2 regions of the Paenibacillus sp. 2TAF8 genome follow, and region 1 is predicted to be linked to the other one. Evidence: riboswitches for the same ligand, from Rfam matches in the RefSeq annotation. Region 1 holds a riboswitch; the other holds the start of a gene.
What was found. Region 1 has a riboswitch for ZMP and ZTP ahead of AB4Z30_RS09420 (DJ-1/PfpI family protein). Riboswitches for the same ligand answer to the same signal wherever they lie in the genome.

Region 1 (9,066 bases):
CGTCTCGATCACGGTCTGATCACTTTGCAGCGTAGAAAAGATAAAATACAAGCCAATACTGAAAATCATCGCGAAAAAATAAAGATAATACATTTTGATATTTTTCCGCATACTTCGCATTACTAGTTTACTTATATTCATTTCGGACCGCCTCCTCCAAGCACAGCCTGCATATCCAGAATGTCTTTGAAGAAGGATTCTCGCGTTTTTTCTCCCCGGTACAATTCAGCAAAAACCTTCCCATCCTTTAGAAAAATCACTCGGTTACAATAGCTGGAAGCCAGCGGGTCATGAGTAACCATGATAATGGTAACGCATCGTGACTGGTTGATCTCATGTAAATTTTCAAGTAAATCAGATGCGGCTTTCGAATCCAGAGCACCCGTAGGCTCATCTGCAAAAACAAGCGACGGCGAATGAATTAATGCTCGTGCCGCAGAGGTACGTTGCTTTTGACCGCCTGAAATTTCAGTGGGATACTTATCCGCTATTTCCTCAATGCCTAAGATGGCTGCAATCTCTTTAAACTCATGTTCAGCTTGGGATTTACTCATTTTTGTCAAAGACACAGGTAGCAATATATTTTCTTTTACCGTTAACGTATCGAGCAGATTGTAATCCTGAAAGATAAAACCTAGATGCTGACGACGGATATCGGAAAGCTGGTTATCCTTCATTTTAGAAACTTCATGCTCTTGTATGAAAATATTTCCATCCGTAGCCCGGTCAATCGTTGCTAACGTATTGAGCAGTGTGGTCTTGCCTGAACCGGAAGGCCCCATAATGCCAACAAACTCTCCTTCCGTTACGCGAAGGTCAATGCCCTGTAACACCTGTTGTACATTTCCCTTTGAACCATATGATTTACGCACGCCTTCTGCATTTAAAACGGTTTTCGGTATCTTTTGATGTGTCATCCCATGCACTCCAATCCAGTTGTTCTATATACAGTGTAGTTCTTTTCGACTTCCGGGTCGTAAGCTTTAGATGATAAATCAGGCTCGAATGTGATATTTTCGTCACCTTGCCGATGAAATAACAGTATAAGTCCCCAACTAAAAAGCAGCCAGGCTTTAGAAAATAACCTGACTGCTCAATGTTTGCTCGGTTTATAGTAAGGCTCGTCTTAGCTGTTCAAACGGATTGTCACTCGTGAATATCATCGAGATCGATGTTCCGTTACCCACGGCTGAAGCAACTTCAAGTCTAATATGTAACTTTTCACTTATTTCTTTCGCCAGATAAAGGCCCATTCCGGTAGCCGAGTTCTGTACCCTGCCATTTTCGCCCGTAAACCCTCTATCAAATATGCGAGGTAGATCATGTGCCTGTATGCCAGGTCCTTCATCCTGAATGGTGACGATCACGGATTCATTGGTATAGAGATGTGTGTGAATAACTAGATTTCCGTTGGTTGGGCTGTACTTGATTGCATTGGTTAAGAGCTGTCTGACCACAAATCTGCACCATTTTTTATCCGTATACACGGTAGACGCGGTGTCCCCCGTCATCTCGATTGATATATTTTTTTCCAAACACCATGTCGATAACTCACGAATTTCTTCTCGCAACAGCTCTTTCACTTCCAGCTTCTCGGGTAGTAAGTCGGCATCCAGGTTAGCTAATCGTGAAATGTAGAGTTGTTGATCCAATAATAAGTGCATCCTGAGCCAAGACGCATTTAACCGCCTGCTCAGCTCATTCGAGCGATGAGCATCCATCGTGATTTTCATCGCCGTAAGGGGTGTTTTCATCTCATGAACCCATGAGGCAAGATCCGCATGTTCCATGCGTTGGGCGAATTGATCCTCACGTCGCTTATTCTGATCATGTTGATGAATTTGTTCCAATAAAGTATAAACCATAGCGTCAGGAAAAGAGCTGTTAGGTTTGGGGATGTCTTCAAACCAGTCTTCCTCGATGTGATCAGAAAGAGTGAGCAATGATCTATAATAAGCCGTTTCCTTTTTATATCTCCAAACCAAGAAACCCGAAAAGATAATAAGAATCAATCCATTCAAATAGATAAGAGACTGAGCCTCCACACGGATGCCAGCATCCAATTGGATTAAGGCATTGGTAAGCAGAAGCAATACACCAATCAAGGCAATCCAGCTTTTTTTATAATTCAGATAAGCGATAAACAATAGGAACCTCCTACAGAGTAATGGCCATGTACCCCAGACCTTTTTTCGTTACAATGCCATCCGCCAAGTTAAGGTAAGACAGCTTTTGTCGTAATCTGGTGATGTTGGCTGTCAGCGTATTGTCGTTAATGAATTGATCATCATCCCAGAGCATCTGCATCAGTTCATGACGTGAGATAATTTTGTTATTGGATTTCACTAAGGCCGACAGGATAAAAAATTCATTTTTGGTCAAGTCAATCGTCTCACCATCTTTATGAATTTCACCACTTTTCAAATCAAGCATCGCTTGGTTCCATTCAATCACATCAGAGGAAGCCTCTTCATATGTATAGGTCCGACGAAGAATAGCCTGCACCTTGGCGATCAGTACATCCATGTGAAACGGTTTCGGAACATAATCGTCCGCTCCCAAATTCATCGCCATCACCATATCCATCGGATGATCTCTGGAGGAAAGAAAGATAATCGGCACTTTGGACAGGGCACGTATTTCCCTGCACCAATGAAAGCCGTCAAACTTGGGAAGCTGTATATCAATCATGACCAAGTGTGGACGATGTTCTACAAAAGCATCCATCACACGTGCGAAATCCGTTGGACTACTTACTTCATATGACCACTGACTTAGCCCTTCTCGAAGTGCTTCAAGAAGAAGAGCATCATCCTCAATAATAAAGATGTTCATGTTCATGGTAACACTCCTTATCTATATACTTATCTATTTTAAAGTAAAAATGACCAGAAAAACACCGGGGTGAACAGGGTATCCTTCATTAGCGGTTTCTGGGGATTTACTCGTATCTAAACTGAATGAAGGATTTACACCACCACTCCGATAACAGAATGACCTTCCTATCGCTGTTCTAAATAAGAGAATCTAAAATCTGTAGAAGTTAAAAAAACCGCCATTGAAGGCGGTCTAAAAGTGTTCATTCTCTGCACCTGTTTACAAACCATTCCAATCAGAGTGTTTCAATCAATTTCTGAATCTTAGATTCAGAAATTAAATATACAGGGCCTAAGATATCAAACTTACCATCCTTTACACGAATAGCACTCTCCTGCTCTGCCGCATAAACATTCATCTGTTCAGATAGTGGAAACAGGTAACCTTTAACAAACGTGCTGTAGTCGCGTCTAGCATGAGATTCATAGGCAAAATGATTACAGCTCAGACCCTCATAAAACGTAGTTGTTTCATCCTTAGGGTTAGTGTCAGCCGAAGATATCCATTTTGCAGCCATATTTAATGCACCGGCACTTGCACCGATGATAATAGCATTACTGTTCTTAATCATATCGGATAGTTCAAATTCCGCCAAAAACTCATGCTGCTGAACAGGATATCCTCCACACATAAAAATGACAGACGCGTTCCGAATCAACTGATGAGCCTCTTCTTTCTGCATACGGTAATCAATGAAGTTATGTTCATCAAAAATCAGGTTAGCCTGAGTTAACCAGGTCCATTCCGTAATATCCTCAAAGTTCACTTGCTCTCCTTCATAATCAGACGGCTTAGCGCTAATCATCACAAGTGATTTTCTATCTGTGATGTCCTCATGTAACCGTTCGACCAGTTTCTCTGGAAAAAAATTATTAAACCAACTGAAATAATAGTGAGTACTCAAACTGTATTACCTCCATATGTATAAATTTATGAGCGTTTATTCTTTATCTAAACTTAGAAATAAGGATGAGAGCATACTTTAAACGCCTATAAATATCGTTTTCCGTTTAGCTCAGTGTTTTAACAAACGTAACTCTATGATAGTCCATTCTGAAAAAATCCATTTCGTAAGCGGTCAAATCAAACCCGATATTTTGATAAAATTTGATTGTATCTTCATTTCCTACATGGCCTAGTGTATAAAGAATTATTTTTTTCTCGTTCATTATTTCCATTTTATCCAAAATTGTATTGATCAAAGCCACACCAATACCCTGCCGCTGGGCCCCCTTCTTTACCACTACTCCCACGATCTCGTATAGACCCAACTCGTCAYTATATAAATAGCCTGCATGCCCAATGATTTCATCATTATCACCGATCGCAACGTAGTATCCTTCTGCCTCGTTTTCTTCCCTCGGAACTAAAAACGTTGACCAACGAGCAGGATATTGATCAATGATAAACGTAGGAAATTGTAGAGGATATTCACTCATTATTTTTTCTATGTTATTTTGGTCTTTATGTTCCAGCAGACGAATATGCACATGAATCCCCCGTTTCAAACTTTTGTCCAATCATATTCCATAAGATCTGCAGTTCTTCTAGCTCTATCTTCGCCTAATAATTTTTCTACAACATACAGCGCAGCATCCATACCAGCAGATATGCCAGCGGATAATACAATTTTACCATTGTCGACATAGCGAGCCTCTTCAATTATTTCAGTAGAAGCGGGTACAATATGCCTTAACTCATCCATAGCTGAGCGATTTGTTGTTACTTTTAATCCATCTAATAATTGGGCTTTTGCTAAAATCAAGGCTCCAGTACAGACAGACAAAATGACCTCCACATCATTGGATATCTCTCGAATCCAATTCGTAATCTTTTCATTATTCATTTCTTTTCTTGAACCCCAACCTCCAGGAATAACTAATATATCGGGATTAGGACAATCATCGATAATATACGCTGGATTGATGCTTAGCCCTCCCAATGTTTGGATTGGACCGTTATTTTCCGCGACAGTGAAAACATTGAAATCCTGCCCTCTGTTACTTCCTGAGATAAAGACTTCGTACGGTCCTGCAAAATCCAAAGGTTCAACCTGTTCAAAAATGAATACTGCTACATTTCTTGCTCGCCTTAACTGTTCCATTGTCTTCATCTCCCATTAAATAAATAAAAGTATCCGGTCTAAGACCAGATACTTTGCCCAGGCGTACGGCATATGAAATATGTGCTTCCTCGTGGTTCTCCACGTTTACGCCAGTTGCACATACCAAATATTTACTTCATTATAATCTGAGCATTTAGACGAATACAAGTATTTTCTAGACTAATCCTCTATCCATTGCCCTATTCAGGAATGCCTATCCTATAAGATTGTACAGATCATATAACAGCTTTACACAAAGGATAATTATCTTGTAACGGATGGAATAATGAAGTCACGAATGATTGATCTTGGATTCTTCCAATTTCGTGCAGCAACCTTTGCCGTGATAACAACGACTACATCCAGTTCAGGAACACAACAAATATATTGCCCTCCCGCACCTGCCGCAAAAAACACCTTATGACCTCTTTCTTCGCTTATCCACCAATGATACCCGTACGTTCCAATTGACTCCGACCCACCACTTTTTTCACAGGTTGAATCTTCAACCCAAGAAGAAGAAATGATCTGTTTATTATCCCAAACTCCGTTATTCAGATATAAATACCCGAGCTTCGCCATATCCCGTGATAATAACTTTAAGTCACACGCTCCATATGGAATTCCCTTGGGGTCAGTGAGCCAAGTTCTCTTTCGAATACCAAGAGGAGAAAAAAGGTGCTTGTCAGCAAAGTATTCAACTTCTTGATTCGTTACTTTAGCTACTATAGCAGATAATAAATGTGAATCCGGACTTTTATACTGAAAGCTCCCCTTTAAGGCAGGGTTAACAGGTAGTCTTAAGATGAAATCAACCCAGTCATTACTGCGAATCAACCGGTCTGTCATTCTTTCTACTAACCAACGATCGGTTTGCCAATAAAAACCTGAACACATTGTCAACAATTGCTCGATAGAAGTTTGTCCCACTAAAGAAGTTCGATCAGAAATGTGTTCAGTGAATATATCCCCTAATTTCTCATCAACACCAGATAAATATTTTTCATGAATTGCAATTCCAACTAATGTCGAAGTGAAGCTTTTGGTCACAGACCTCATATCCATTAAGTCTTTCTCATTAAATCCATTAAAGTACCGTTCATTGACAATAAAACCATCTCTAATTACAAGCAAACTGTTTACATTACTAAAGTTCTCGATAATGTAATTATTAGCTTTTGCAAGGATATCTTCATTCATTTCTTTCTCTTCTGGGGCGGAAGTCTGCCAATCATTCGTTGGCCAATAGCTTCGTTGTATTGATTTGTTTTCTTTAGAATCTTTCATGATCTCTCCCTAATTCATAATTTTAAATATTTCGAGATTATCGATTCCTTATTATTCATTAGATCCCAGGGTGAGCCTTGAGCAATTACATATCCCCCTTTATCTCCACCTCCGGGTCCAAGTTCAATAATCCAATCACAGAATGACAGGAACTCTGGATCATGTTCTATAACGATGACCGTGTTCCCTTTTTGAGTTAAATCTTCTACTAATAACATTAATTTAGAAATATCAGAATAACCTAGGCCAGTAGTTGGTTCGTCAAGAACATAGAGCATATTTGATTTTCGAATATGACCTAGTTCTTTCGCCAGTTTTACTCTCTGAGCTTCACCGCCACTTAGAGAAGGAGTTGGCTGTCCTAACTTCAAATAGCCCATTCCTACGCGCTCAAGAGTATGTAACATATGCACAATCGATCGATCATTTTTAAATATTTTTGCAGCATCCGTTATTGAAGAATTTAGAATATCGAATATATTGTTATCTTCATATTTCACTTCCAGAATTTCAGTTTTGTATCTTCTGCCATTGCATTCCGAACATTCGCGGGTAACCTCGCCTATTAATAGTACGATTCCCTCACCCTTACATTTTTCACATTGTCCATCAGAAGAATTAAATGAAAAGTGTCCGGGACTGTAACCTCTCTCCGCAGCCAAAGGCTGTGAAGCAAATACCAAACGTATTTTATCCCATATTCCAATATAGCTTGCAGGGATAGATGTTTTATGTCTTCCAATTGGGGACTGAGATACTGCAATACAACCTTTTAACTCCCCATATCCCTCTAGTTCACAGTTTATTAATTCGTCATGGCCTCCAGAGTCGTTTTCATCATCATTAATATCTGTCGACTTTTTAAAACGCTGTTTTAAAAGAGGAACCAATGTATCTGATATCAAGGAACTCTTTCCACTGCCAGACACTCCCGTAACACCTATTAGCAAACCTAAGGGGATATTAACCGTAAAATTTTTAAGATTATGAACACTTACATTTTTAAGAGTAAGTTTTGGCGTAATATCAGTAACTCTCCGATAGTGGTTCTCTTCTTTTCTTGGCAAATCATATTGCTTTGATAAATATTTCCCTGTAATCGATTGTGTTGCTTGTAACATATCTTCGACGGAGCCTTGAAAAACGACTCCCCCCCCTTTTTCACCAGCTTGTGGTCCAAGTTCCAACACATAATCCGCAGCCTTGATCACCATAGGGTCATGTTCTACTACAATAACGGTGTTCCCTGCTTGTTGTATTCCCCTTAATTTATGAATAATCAATTCCTTCTCAATTTCATGAAGACCTGAAGTTGGCTCATCGAAAATATAGGTTAACGAATCAAAGGCAGATTCGATGTGATACATAAGAAAAAGCCGCTGAATCTCCCCTCCGCTTAATGATGGTAAACTTCTATTTATCGATAGATGAGACAAGCCCAATTCAACAAGAAGATGAAGTCGTCTAATAATTAGGTTTATAATCGCTTTACCGTTCGCAGAAATCTGCCCTAATTGTATAGTATCGCTAAAAAAAGCTTTAAGCTCATAGATACTCATGTTCCCTAAATGACCGATATGCTTGGCATTTATAGTCACTCTGCGAGCTTCTTCTCCAATTCGGAAACCCATACAAGTTGGGCAAGTTACTCTTGAACAAAATTGAGTTTCTCCTACGCTTCGTGCTCGATCTGTAGAACTCATTCTTCTTTGTATACAAGGCAATAGACCTTCAAATACATCATGCATTCCATAATAAATGAATTGTTGTGTTTCATCAGAAAGACGACAAAATGGCAGTGTAAGGTCTATATTATTGATGTTTGCAAAGTTACTAAGTTGAGCCAGTAGTGACTTCCCAAAAAAACCTAAACCTCTGCATATTTCTAGTACATTTTTATTCTTATTTGGTACAATCTTATCTCTCATTAATTCGAAACTATATCCTCGACCTCGACAATCTAAACACATTCCGAGTCCTGTATTAAAAGAAAAATAGGGAGGAGTGAGTCTGCTTTCCTGAATCCCACACTTCTCACAATATAGATCGCAATCAAGTGTAGTATTGCATCTTGAGCATGTCATTTGCCCTTCAAGTGAGAAGAGCTGTCCCAATAATTGACTGATATATGTACGTGTTCCTACTACGCTACGCGGGTTCGATTGCCGAATAATTCTTTGCTCAACTGAAATCGTTGGTGACAGACCCTTAATCTCGTCAAAATGGTCTTCTTGATTGGTTTGTCCAAAAAAGCCGATCGATTGAAGGTAACGATTACGTCCTTCCTCATAGAGGATATCAAAAGCAAGTGTTGATTTCCCTGATCCACTGACTCCTGTCACTACAGTGAGTTTCCCTTTTGGAATGATTACGTTTATATTTTTCAGATTATGTTTTCGAGCATTCCTAACCTCTATAAATTTCATTTTTAATCCGCCCTAGTATAGAGTATTTTCATTCATTGTACTTCTCTTTTGATCAATAATACATTACAAAAAACACTCAATTCATAAATCTTTTTGTAACAGCACCTAATTTTTCTATAAATCTAATGCCATCAATAAGAAAAAGCGTCATACCCTCATACATTCAGACAGCAAAATAACAACCCGCTAAACACTTGGAAATCCTTGTGTTCAGCGAGTTGTTTATTGCGGAGCCTCTTATCAAATTCAATCCATAGCAACTTCCCTATACTAACACATCTACATCAGACTCCATAAATTATAGATCATCACGGCTGCTTCGTCACGGTTAGCCGTTTTCTTCGGCGCAAACTCATCATTACCTACACCCTT
Region 2 (9,066 bases), on a different contig from region 1:
GGAATTCCGGTGATAAAGGCGAGCGCTTCGCTTCTTCAGATCCTTTCGGTTTGCTCCGTCTGCGTGTTCACATTATGAACATCTCAAATACAAACAGCACGAGCAATGTTTTTTAGCAGTAGAAGAGACGGTACTAGTATTTAAGATCGGTGTAGAGTGGGTATTGGTCCGTCAAGGCAGTTACTTCTGCACGCGCCTGATCAAGTGTTGCTGTATCTTTTGGATTTTTAAGCGTTTTGGCAATGATCTTACCGATGGCTACCATTGCTTTTTCATCCATACCGCGGGAAGTCGCCGCAGGTGTACCGATACGGATACCACTTGTGATGAACGGACTTGTTGGATCGAATGGAATCGCGTTTTTGTTCACGGTAATGCCGATGGAATCAAGCACATGCTCTGCTTCCTTACCCGTGATGTTTACGCTGCGTGTGTCAATCAGCATCAAGTGGTTGTCTGTACCGCCGGATACGATGTTCAATCCTTCAGCGATCAATGTTTCAGCCAGCACTTGTGCGTTTTTTACCACGTTCTGAGCGTACGTTTTGAACGAAGGCTGCAAAGCTTCACCAAATGCTACAGCTTTTGAAGCGATAACGTGCATCAAAGGTCCGCCTTGGGAACCAGGGAATACCGCTTTATCAATGGCAGCTGCCCAAGACTTACGGCATAGAATCATACCGCCACGTGGCCCGCGCAATGTTTTATGTGTCGTTGTGGTAACAAAGTGCGCATGTGGCACTGGGTTAGGATGCAACCCGGCAGCAACAAGTCCTGCGATATGTGCCATATCGACCATGAACAGCGCGCCAACATCATTAGCGATAGAAGCCAACTTTTCAAAATCAATCGTACGCGGGTATGCACTTGCGCCTGCTACGATCAGACGAGGGCGGTGTTTGAATGCTGCTTTGCGAACTTCATCATAATCAATGAGGAATGTATCTTCTTGTACGCCGTATGCAACGAAGTTGTACAGCAAACCAGAAGCATTAACCGGGCTACCATGCGTCAAGTGACCGCCGTGTGCCAGGTTCATACCCAGTACCGTATCGCCAGGCTTCAACGCTGCCAGATATACAGCCATGTTCGCTTGTGCACCGGAGTGCGGCTGCACGTTGGCATGCTCTGCGCCAAACAATTCTTTGGCACGATCACGCGCGATATCTTCAACGATATCCACATGCTCACAACCGCCATAGTAACGTTTGCCTGGATATCCTTCAGCATACTTGTTCGTCAGAACAGATCCCATTGCTTCAATTACCGCTTCGCTTACGATGTTCTCGGATGCGATCAGCTCGATGTTGTTCTGTTGACGTTTCAGTTCAAGATTCATCGCTTCCAGTACTGCAGGGTCATTTTTACGCAATTGTTCCATGATTAAATTCCTCCTAAATTATAATGAAGTTATAAAGCGAGCCTTCAGGTTACACTCCTGACTTCGATTGCATCACCATCTTACGATCACTGTTATCCCCAAATTTCTTTGAACCCCTTTGATAAAGGGGGAAATTCGGTGATAAACGTGAACGCTCTGCTTCTCCAGATTGGTGTTGCACTCTCCGTTTTCGTGTAAACATCATTTTGCTTTATACGTTAGTCACAAAAGGTTGAATCGGGCTCTTCTTCCATTCGATAAACTGCACGTTCGCCGCCAATCAGCTTTGGACGTGTAAGTGCCGCTGTAACACGGGCCTCACCAATATAGCGAAGCGATGACCGAAAAGGAACCGCTACATGGCGAAGATGCATGCCAATCATCGTTTCTCCGATATCCAGACCTGCATGAGCCTGAATATGTTCAGCCAGACATGGATCAGATAATGAACGATAGACGGTCGATGCCATGGAACCACCAGCTTTCGGCACAGGTACAGCGCCAACCTCTGTCAGTCCAAGACGCTCAAGCAACGCACGTTCCATCACAAGCGCCCTGTTCAGGTGTTCACAGCACTGGAATACAGCGTCGAAGCCAAACTCCGACTGTACCTCTCGAATGCCTGCAAGCAACTGCTCTGCAACATCCACTGCACCATTTGTTCCAATACGCTGGCCTGCGACCTCACTCGTGCTCGTGCCAATAACCACAACTTGACCGGAGCCAAGCTTTCCGGCTAGTGCCAGTTCGCGCAGGATTGATGCGGTCTGTTGCTGCAATCCGGGTTGTTCCGAATCCAATTCAATAGTCATCCTATCGCCTCCCGATAAAATCATGCCCCTGATCTTGATTGTGTGCTCAGCGCATACGTTGCATGGCATTTCAGGTTCTATTATAGCGAAAAATCAGATGAAAGACGAAAAAAAGAGCAGTCTGCGGGTATCGCAGAATTGCTCTTTTGCCCAGGCGACCGGCCGTTTGTTCCGGTGCTCCATTGTGGTTGTGTCCACTTCGTCGCCAGTTACACCGGATCCCTGTTTTCCCCTTCATCATAAATCAACCCAACTTTAAAATCAACGGTTAATTTACACTGGATGTTGCATTTCTATATCTTTCCTATGCTTGACTGAATTATTCAAGCTTATCCAGAAGCCGGGATATTGCGGTTCGAATCTCCGCCGCCGCTATATTGTAATCGTCCCGACTGCCGCCAAACGGGTCGGAAATATCAAAGCTTGGGATACGCTGCCGAATCTCGATTGCACGCTCACGCTCCGAAGCGAGAATCTCCTGTCCCAAGGCGCGTTTCATCTCCAGTGTAGCAAACAGGCTGTCCAATTCCTCCAGGTCTTGAAGCACTTGTGCATCGTTCTCGACATACTCTTTCAGCGTGTACGTCTTCTGAATGGAATCCGGAAACACCTGCATCACATGTTGCTTGTGGCTCCGGGTCAACGTCAATACGAGATCCGCCCATTCAACCAATTCTGCACTGAGCTGTGTGGAGTGAGCTGGTCCCTCTGCGCTATGATCTCTCAACACCGCTTCGGCATGGCGAGAGATCGGCATGCCCGACATTGCCGCCACACCCGCAGAACGAACATGCACCTGAATGCCACGCTCGGAAGCAAGCTTCCGCAAAAGCCCTTCTGCCATGGGGCTGCGGCACGTATTGCCTGTACATACGAATAAAATATGTTTCATTATGTTAAGCCTCCCCATTGGATTAAAATGTGATAAACCTATCCGATATTTACACGTTTTATTTTAAAATATAAACAAAAGTCCAAAGGCAAGCAAGATCGCCCCGCCTACGGCCTCACCGTAATCCCCTAGGTTCTTACTCACCCGGCGCCCGAGAAGCAGACCCATGATCGACATCAAGCCGCCGCAGAAACCGAAAGCCAGAATGGTCAGGACAAGATCACTGCTGAACATGCCAAGCGACACCCCGACAGAGAATGAATCCACGCTGACACTGAGCGAAAATAAAATAATCCCCAGCAGGGAGCGGTGATCCACCAGTTTGGTGTCCCCTTCGCGGAACGCGTTCAAAATCATGTGAGCACCTAGCAACACCAGCAAGCCACCTGCCGCATAGTTTGTGATATTGCCCAGCAAGGAGCTGACATACTTGCCCATGTACATGCCAGCAAGCGGCATGATAATATGAAACAGCGCGGTGACAGTACTGATTTTCAATATATCCCGCAGCCGTACGCCCTTCATGCCAATTCCAATGCCCAGCGAGAATGCATCAAGTCCAAGCGCAACCGCCATAATCAGAATGGTTACCAACTGCCCCACATGGGCAGACACATCCCACATCCTCATACCCCCAAGTCGCGTAAAGGTTCTTGTACACGATATGCGGACAAGGACCCAAACATGACGGATGCAGGGAAACTGGAGGTACGAAGTATCGATATAGCATTGCGACGAGAAAAGCAATCTAAGCTCGATTGCTACTATGAGAATAATAACTTGAGACGCTACTTGAGACGTTAAATGTTACGGTTGTCTGCAAACGTGATGGCTATTTGCGAAAGATTGGGCTCCTGATCCGGTGGCCAGGAGCGTTTGGGTGAGAGGCTCAATCAACTTGGATAAGTTGGTTGCCTGCCGCCTTGAGCAGCCGATTCATGACGGCTGCTCCCAGCCCTTCGCGTGAGCAGGCTTCCGCCACAATATATGTGGCGCCCAGCTCATCGCAGCTGCGCAGCGCGGCGTATAGCCTGCGCGCAGCTTCCTGCAACTCGCTGGCGTCCCCCAGCGAGAACACGGCATCGGCGCGGTACTGCTCCGCGTGCTCGGCGAACGCCAGCACCGCGGTGCGCTCTCCGCGCTGCGCCGCCTCCGCGAGGGCGGCGCGGGTCCAGGCCGCTACCGCTGCGGGCGGCCCCTCCACCACGCACAGCGCCCCTGCGGGTGCGTAGTGCGTGTACTTCATGCCCGGCGAGCGCGGCGCCGGGCTGGCACTGTCGCCACCGGACCCTTCGGCGAGAAGCGCCGGGTCCGTGGCGACACGGGCGGCCACGGCGGACAGCTGCTCCGCCGTGATGCCGCCAGGGCGCAGGATGGTGACGGTGCCGTCGTCACCGGCCTGCACCACCGTGGACTCGACGCCCACCCCCGTGGGACCGCCGTCCACAATGCCGCCGATGCGGCCATCCAGATCCTCCCGCACATGTGCGGCGAGAGTTGGGCTAGGCCGCCCGGAGCGGTTCGCACTTGGCGCAGCCACGGGGCATGCCGCCGCCGCGATGAGTGGCAGCGCCACCGGGTGGTCCGGCATGCGCACGGCCACCGTATCCAGCCCGGCGGTGACCCGCGGGGACACCGCCCCTGGCCTAACCGGCAGCACCAGCGTCAGCGGGCCCGGCCAGAAGGCCGCCATCAGCGCTTCCGCCGCTGCATTCACCTCGGTGACCAGTTCATGCAGCTGGTCACGGTGCGCGATATGCACAATGAGCGGATTGTCGGAAGGCCGCCCTTTGGCGGCAAATACCGCCTCTACCGCTTCTGTGCTGCGCGCGTCTGCGCCGAGGCCGTAGACCGTCTCGGTCGGGAAGGCAACCGTCTTCCCTTGACGAAGGCAGGCAGCGGCTGCCTGCAAGTCAGCGAGCGCCGCTTCACGGGCGGCGCTCTCTTTTTTCGCACGCGAATCCAGGGAAGTCTCTTGCACGTGCACGTTTATGGTCTCGCCCTCACCCTGCTCATTCAACAGTGCTTTGACATCCCAATAGGCTGTATTTTGTTCACCCTTGACTGGCTCTACCGCCCTATTATGGTGCTTGTCCTCTAACGAGGTATATTGTAACTTTTCGCGCTCTCTAGTCATTTATATCATCATCCCTAAACTTCAAATAGGTTCAATTACAGTACATATAAGTATACCATATCTCTCACGCTACAGGTTCGATCCAACCATAGACTACTGCCCCCGAATATCGTGTTCATGTAAAGAAGGAAGCTCCCTGCACACCTGCAACGAAACTTCCCTCCCATAATCGATATTTATAATACACCTCAATTGATATTATATATTACACTTCGACTATCTTGTCACCAATTCGTTGTTAGGAGAATAAATCTGTTACCCAGTCCCACAATTTAACAGCTACATCCCACAGGAAGAATCTCGCTTCAGGCGTCTCTCCCTGCACAGAGGCTTTTACCTCAACCGAATCCCCGGCTGCCGCAGAGACTGTCGTTGGTTTAGCCAGTGCGTCCCCTGTACTAGCGTCGATGAAACAGAGCGGCGGGAACAATACACACCACCAGTTCTGCCCCTTGCCTTCACCCAGCGTAATCCGTACCGCTTCATATTCGCCAGCAGGATAGACCGTACCGCCATATAGCTTTGTTGGAAAAGGAACCGTGCCCAGCTCCACCTGATAATCATAAGTCAGACCACGTTTATTTAACTCTTCCCCTACCCGATTCTCAATCTCGGACAGATGCTCCCGAATGACATTGCGAGCCTGCTCCAGACTTTGCGGATTCTCCAGCGCCCCAACCCATTCGCCCATCTGTGCCACAACGGCATCCCGAATCTCACGTTTTACGAGTTGATCTCCAGCCGCATCGGAATTCGCTAGAATCCGCAAACGGATCGATTGCTCCGGAATCGCTGTAGCGGCAACAGCCGCATCGGTTTTCTGACCTTCCCACATCATAATAATCATCATAAGACATATAATGATAAGTCCCATTTGTTTAACTATTCTTCTGTTCATCCCGTTATCCCCCTCGGCTCCGATATCCAGCTGCAACTCTCTCATGTCTATCAGTATGCCCGGTAGAGATAGAAGTAAACCTAGTATATGCTTGAATCTATTAAAATTTTTCATATAAACGGAGCCTGTCCGCATCTCATATACACCCTTATAGCTATACTCCTGTGGACACACAAAAGAAGCCTAGTGTTAACTAAGCTTTCTTCGTAAACATATTATATTTGGATTGCACTTTAATCTGCATTATACAAGTAGCGGAAAACACTACTACATCGTACTGTTCTCTTTTTTCTTTTTCATCAGAGTCCGAATCCGCTGCATCAAGGACGGAGACTCTTCCTCCGGAAACAGCTCATCTTCGTCCTCGTCACCGTACAACTTAATGCTCATGACCAGACCGATACAGGCCATGTTAATCAGTAAAGACGTCCCGCCATAACTGATAAACGGCAAGGTAATGCCCGTCAGCGGCATGAGGCCAAGGAATGCTCCTACATTTTCAAACACCTGATAGAGCAACATCCCGATAATGCCCACAATGATAATGGGCCCGGCCCGTTCTTTGCACTCCAGCGCAATCAGCACCATCCGATGGATGAGGATAAAATACAATAGGATTAGCAGCGAAGCTCCCACAAAACCGAATTCCTCTGCCACCACCACAAAGATGGAATCCGAATACGTATAAGGCACACGTCCGCTTTGAACAGAGGTTCCTTCCAGAAACCCTTTACCCGTAATCCCGCCTGATCCGATGGCGAGCCCTGCGTTTTTCGTATGCCACATCGCTTTGGCTGTAGCTTTCTCAGGCACAAGCCACGGATCGATCCGTTCAGCCCAGTGCTCACGTTTGATCTTTTCCAGAAAGGCAAACACTTCATCATGATAGAAGGTGTACGATTTGATGAAACCAATAAAGAATGCAGCCACAATCGTGAGCCCGATTAACGCATGTTTCAGCTTGATATTACCGATCCATAACACCGCAACCAGGATAATCACATAACCCAGAGCGTTACCCAGGTCATTCTGTGCCATTACGAGCGCAAACGGAATAAATGTCCAGAGCCCAATCGGTACCACATCTCTCCAGAACGTCAGCTCTCCACGCTTCCGCTTCACAATGAGATGAGCGAGAAACAGAATGAGGATCATTTTGAACAATTCCGCAGGTTGAAATGAAATCGTTTCGGTGATCTTCAGCCAACCATTCGCGTTATTCACCTTACTCCCAAGTACATTAGCCAGTATCAGGAAAACGATGCCTACACCATATACCATAAACGCGTATTTTACATACACCTTGTAGTTAATCAAACCAATTCCAATGACAGCGATAAATCCTACGATATAGAAATAGATCGTTTTCACATGATGATTCGCCAGTTTGGGATCAAAACGTGTACCGCTGTAAATGGCAAATATGCTGATAACCATTAACAACAACAAGACAAAAAGAATGATGCCATCGAGCTTTTTTACCATTTTCCACATGATGTTTGAATATCCCCCTAGTCCACACATCGTGCTTTACCAATAATGATCAATATTACCATTGTACCTAATTGGGTGGGAGAATGGAAATCCGGTTTACTTTAACTTCTACAGCTAATAGCGGTTATTATATTAATTCATGTTCCTGTATAGAGATTGCCTGTAAAATAACAAAAAAACCTTGAAGGTCCGTCCCAAGCTACTGCCGGGAAGAACGATTCCAAGGTCGATCTGACTTCTTTTCAATATTTCTTTTATGATAATTCTTTAAAAGCGAACTTGAATGTAACCGTACTTTCAACCTTGATGTAAACGTTCATGTTCACTGTTCCGGTTGTTCCTTCTGCGCAGGTTTGCGTCTGAACAACTTCATCACCAGCTCCGTAATGCTCGGTTGCTCCGCCGATCCGAGAATATCTTCATTCTCTTCCGTGTGTACCTTGATGCTCATGGCAATGCCCATACTGATCATGTTAATGAGCAGTGATGTTCCTCCGTAACTAATGAATGGCAAGGTAATACCGGTCAGTGGCATGAGTCCAATAAACGGTCCTATATTGACAAAGACCTGATACAGAATCATCGCAACAATACCTACAATCAAATACGCCCCTACCCGATCCTTACATTCCAAAGCAATTAATACTAACCTATGAATCAGGATGAAATACAATAAAAGGAGAACCGATGCACCAACAAAGCCAAACTCTTCACCAATCTGTACGAAAACCGAGTCCGCATAGGCCAGAGGTACCCGATTGGATTGAATCGTAGTACCTTCCATATAACCTTTACCCGTAACACCACCAGAACCAATGGCAAGTTTGGCATTATACGTCTGCCACAATACGTCTCTGGATGTCAGTTCAGGCACAAGCCACGGATCAAATCGTTCTGCCCAGTGTGCACGTTTAATATCTTTGAGGAAACTTGTAATTTCATCATGATAATGAATGTATGCCTGTATGCCAGCGACGATGGCACTTACCGCCAACACAAAACCAATCAAGGCATGTGAAAACTTGATATTACCGATCCACAATAAACCGATCCAGATAAAAATATAGCTGAGTACCGCACCCAGGTCATTTTGCAGTAACACAAGCAGTAAAGGTGGCAGAATACATAAACTGATTGGAATGACATCTCGGCCAAAAAACAAAGGCCTGTGTTTCTTCCTGGCAAGCAGTGTCGATAGCATGACAATAAGACATAGTTTGAACAACTCCGAAGGCTGGAGACTGATCCCGCCGATCGAAAGCCAGCCTTGGGCTCCGTAGTACTCATTACCGATAAATAAAACCAGCACTAACAGTAATAGACCTAGCCCATAGATGTATAAATAATTTTTGACGATAAATTTATAGTTGATCATGGACATTCCGAAAAAAACAACAAAACCCAAAACATAAAATACAATCATATTTTTGGAGAATCCCTCAACCTTTGGAC

Region 2: linked by a shared signal. The riboswitch ahead of AB4Z30_RS16585 (TIGR01440 family protein) and the one ahead of AB4Z30_RS09420 (DJ-1/PfpI family protein) in region 1 are both predicted to bind ZMP and ZTP.

What each region holds. Positions count from the first base shown of each region.
Region 1 covers NZ_JBFRFN010000005.1:110,620-119,685, forward strand. The annotation lists gene AB4Z30_RS09390 (FtsX-like permease family protein) at 1-141, opposite strand, end outside; gene AB4Z30_RS09395 (ABC transporter ATP-binding protein) at 138-917, opposite strand; gene AB4Z30_RS09400 (sensor histidine kinase) at 1,110-2,147, opposite strand; gene AB4Z30_RS09405 (response regulator transcription factor) at 2,158-2,841, opposite strand; gene AB4Z30_RS09410 (Type 1 glutamine amidotransferase-like domain-containing protein) at 3,113-3,781, opposite strand; gene AB4Z30_RS09415 (GNAT family N-acetyltransferase) at 3,888-4,367, opposite strand; gene AB4Z30_RS09420 (DJ-1/PfpI family protein) at 4,382-4,981, opposite strand; ZMP/ZTP riboswitch at 5,030-5,109, opposite strand; gene AB4Z30_RS09425 (serine hydrolase domain-containing protein) at 5,246-6,268, opposite strand; gene AB4Z30_RS09430 (excinuclease ABC subunit UvrA) at 6,283-8,694, opposite strand; gene AB4Z30_RS09435 (immunoglobulin-like domain-containing protein) at 8,974-9,066, opposite strand, start outside.
Region 2 covers NZ_JBFRFN010000010.1:79,998-89,063, reverse strand. The annotation lists gene glyA (serine hydroxymethyltransferase) at 134-1,381, opposite strand; gene AB4Z30_RS16585 (TIGR01440 family protein) at 1,600-2,193, opposite strand; ZMP/ZTP riboswitch at 2,335-2,416, opposite strand; gene AB4Z30_RS16580 (low molecular weight protein arginine phosphatase) at 2,513-3,085, opposite strand; gene AB4Z30_RS16575 (manganese efflux pump MntP) at 3,149-3,709, opposite strand; gene AB4Z30_RS16570 (L-threonylcarbamoyladenylate synthase) at 3,975-5,222, opposite strand; gene spoIIR (stage II sporulation protein R) at 5,461-6,120, opposite strand; gene AB4Z30_RS16560 (FtsW/RodA/SpoVE family cell cycle protein) at 6,388-7,614, opposite strand; gene AB4Z30_RS16555 (FtsW/RodA/SpoVE family cell cycle protein) at 7,937-9,066, opposite strand, start outside.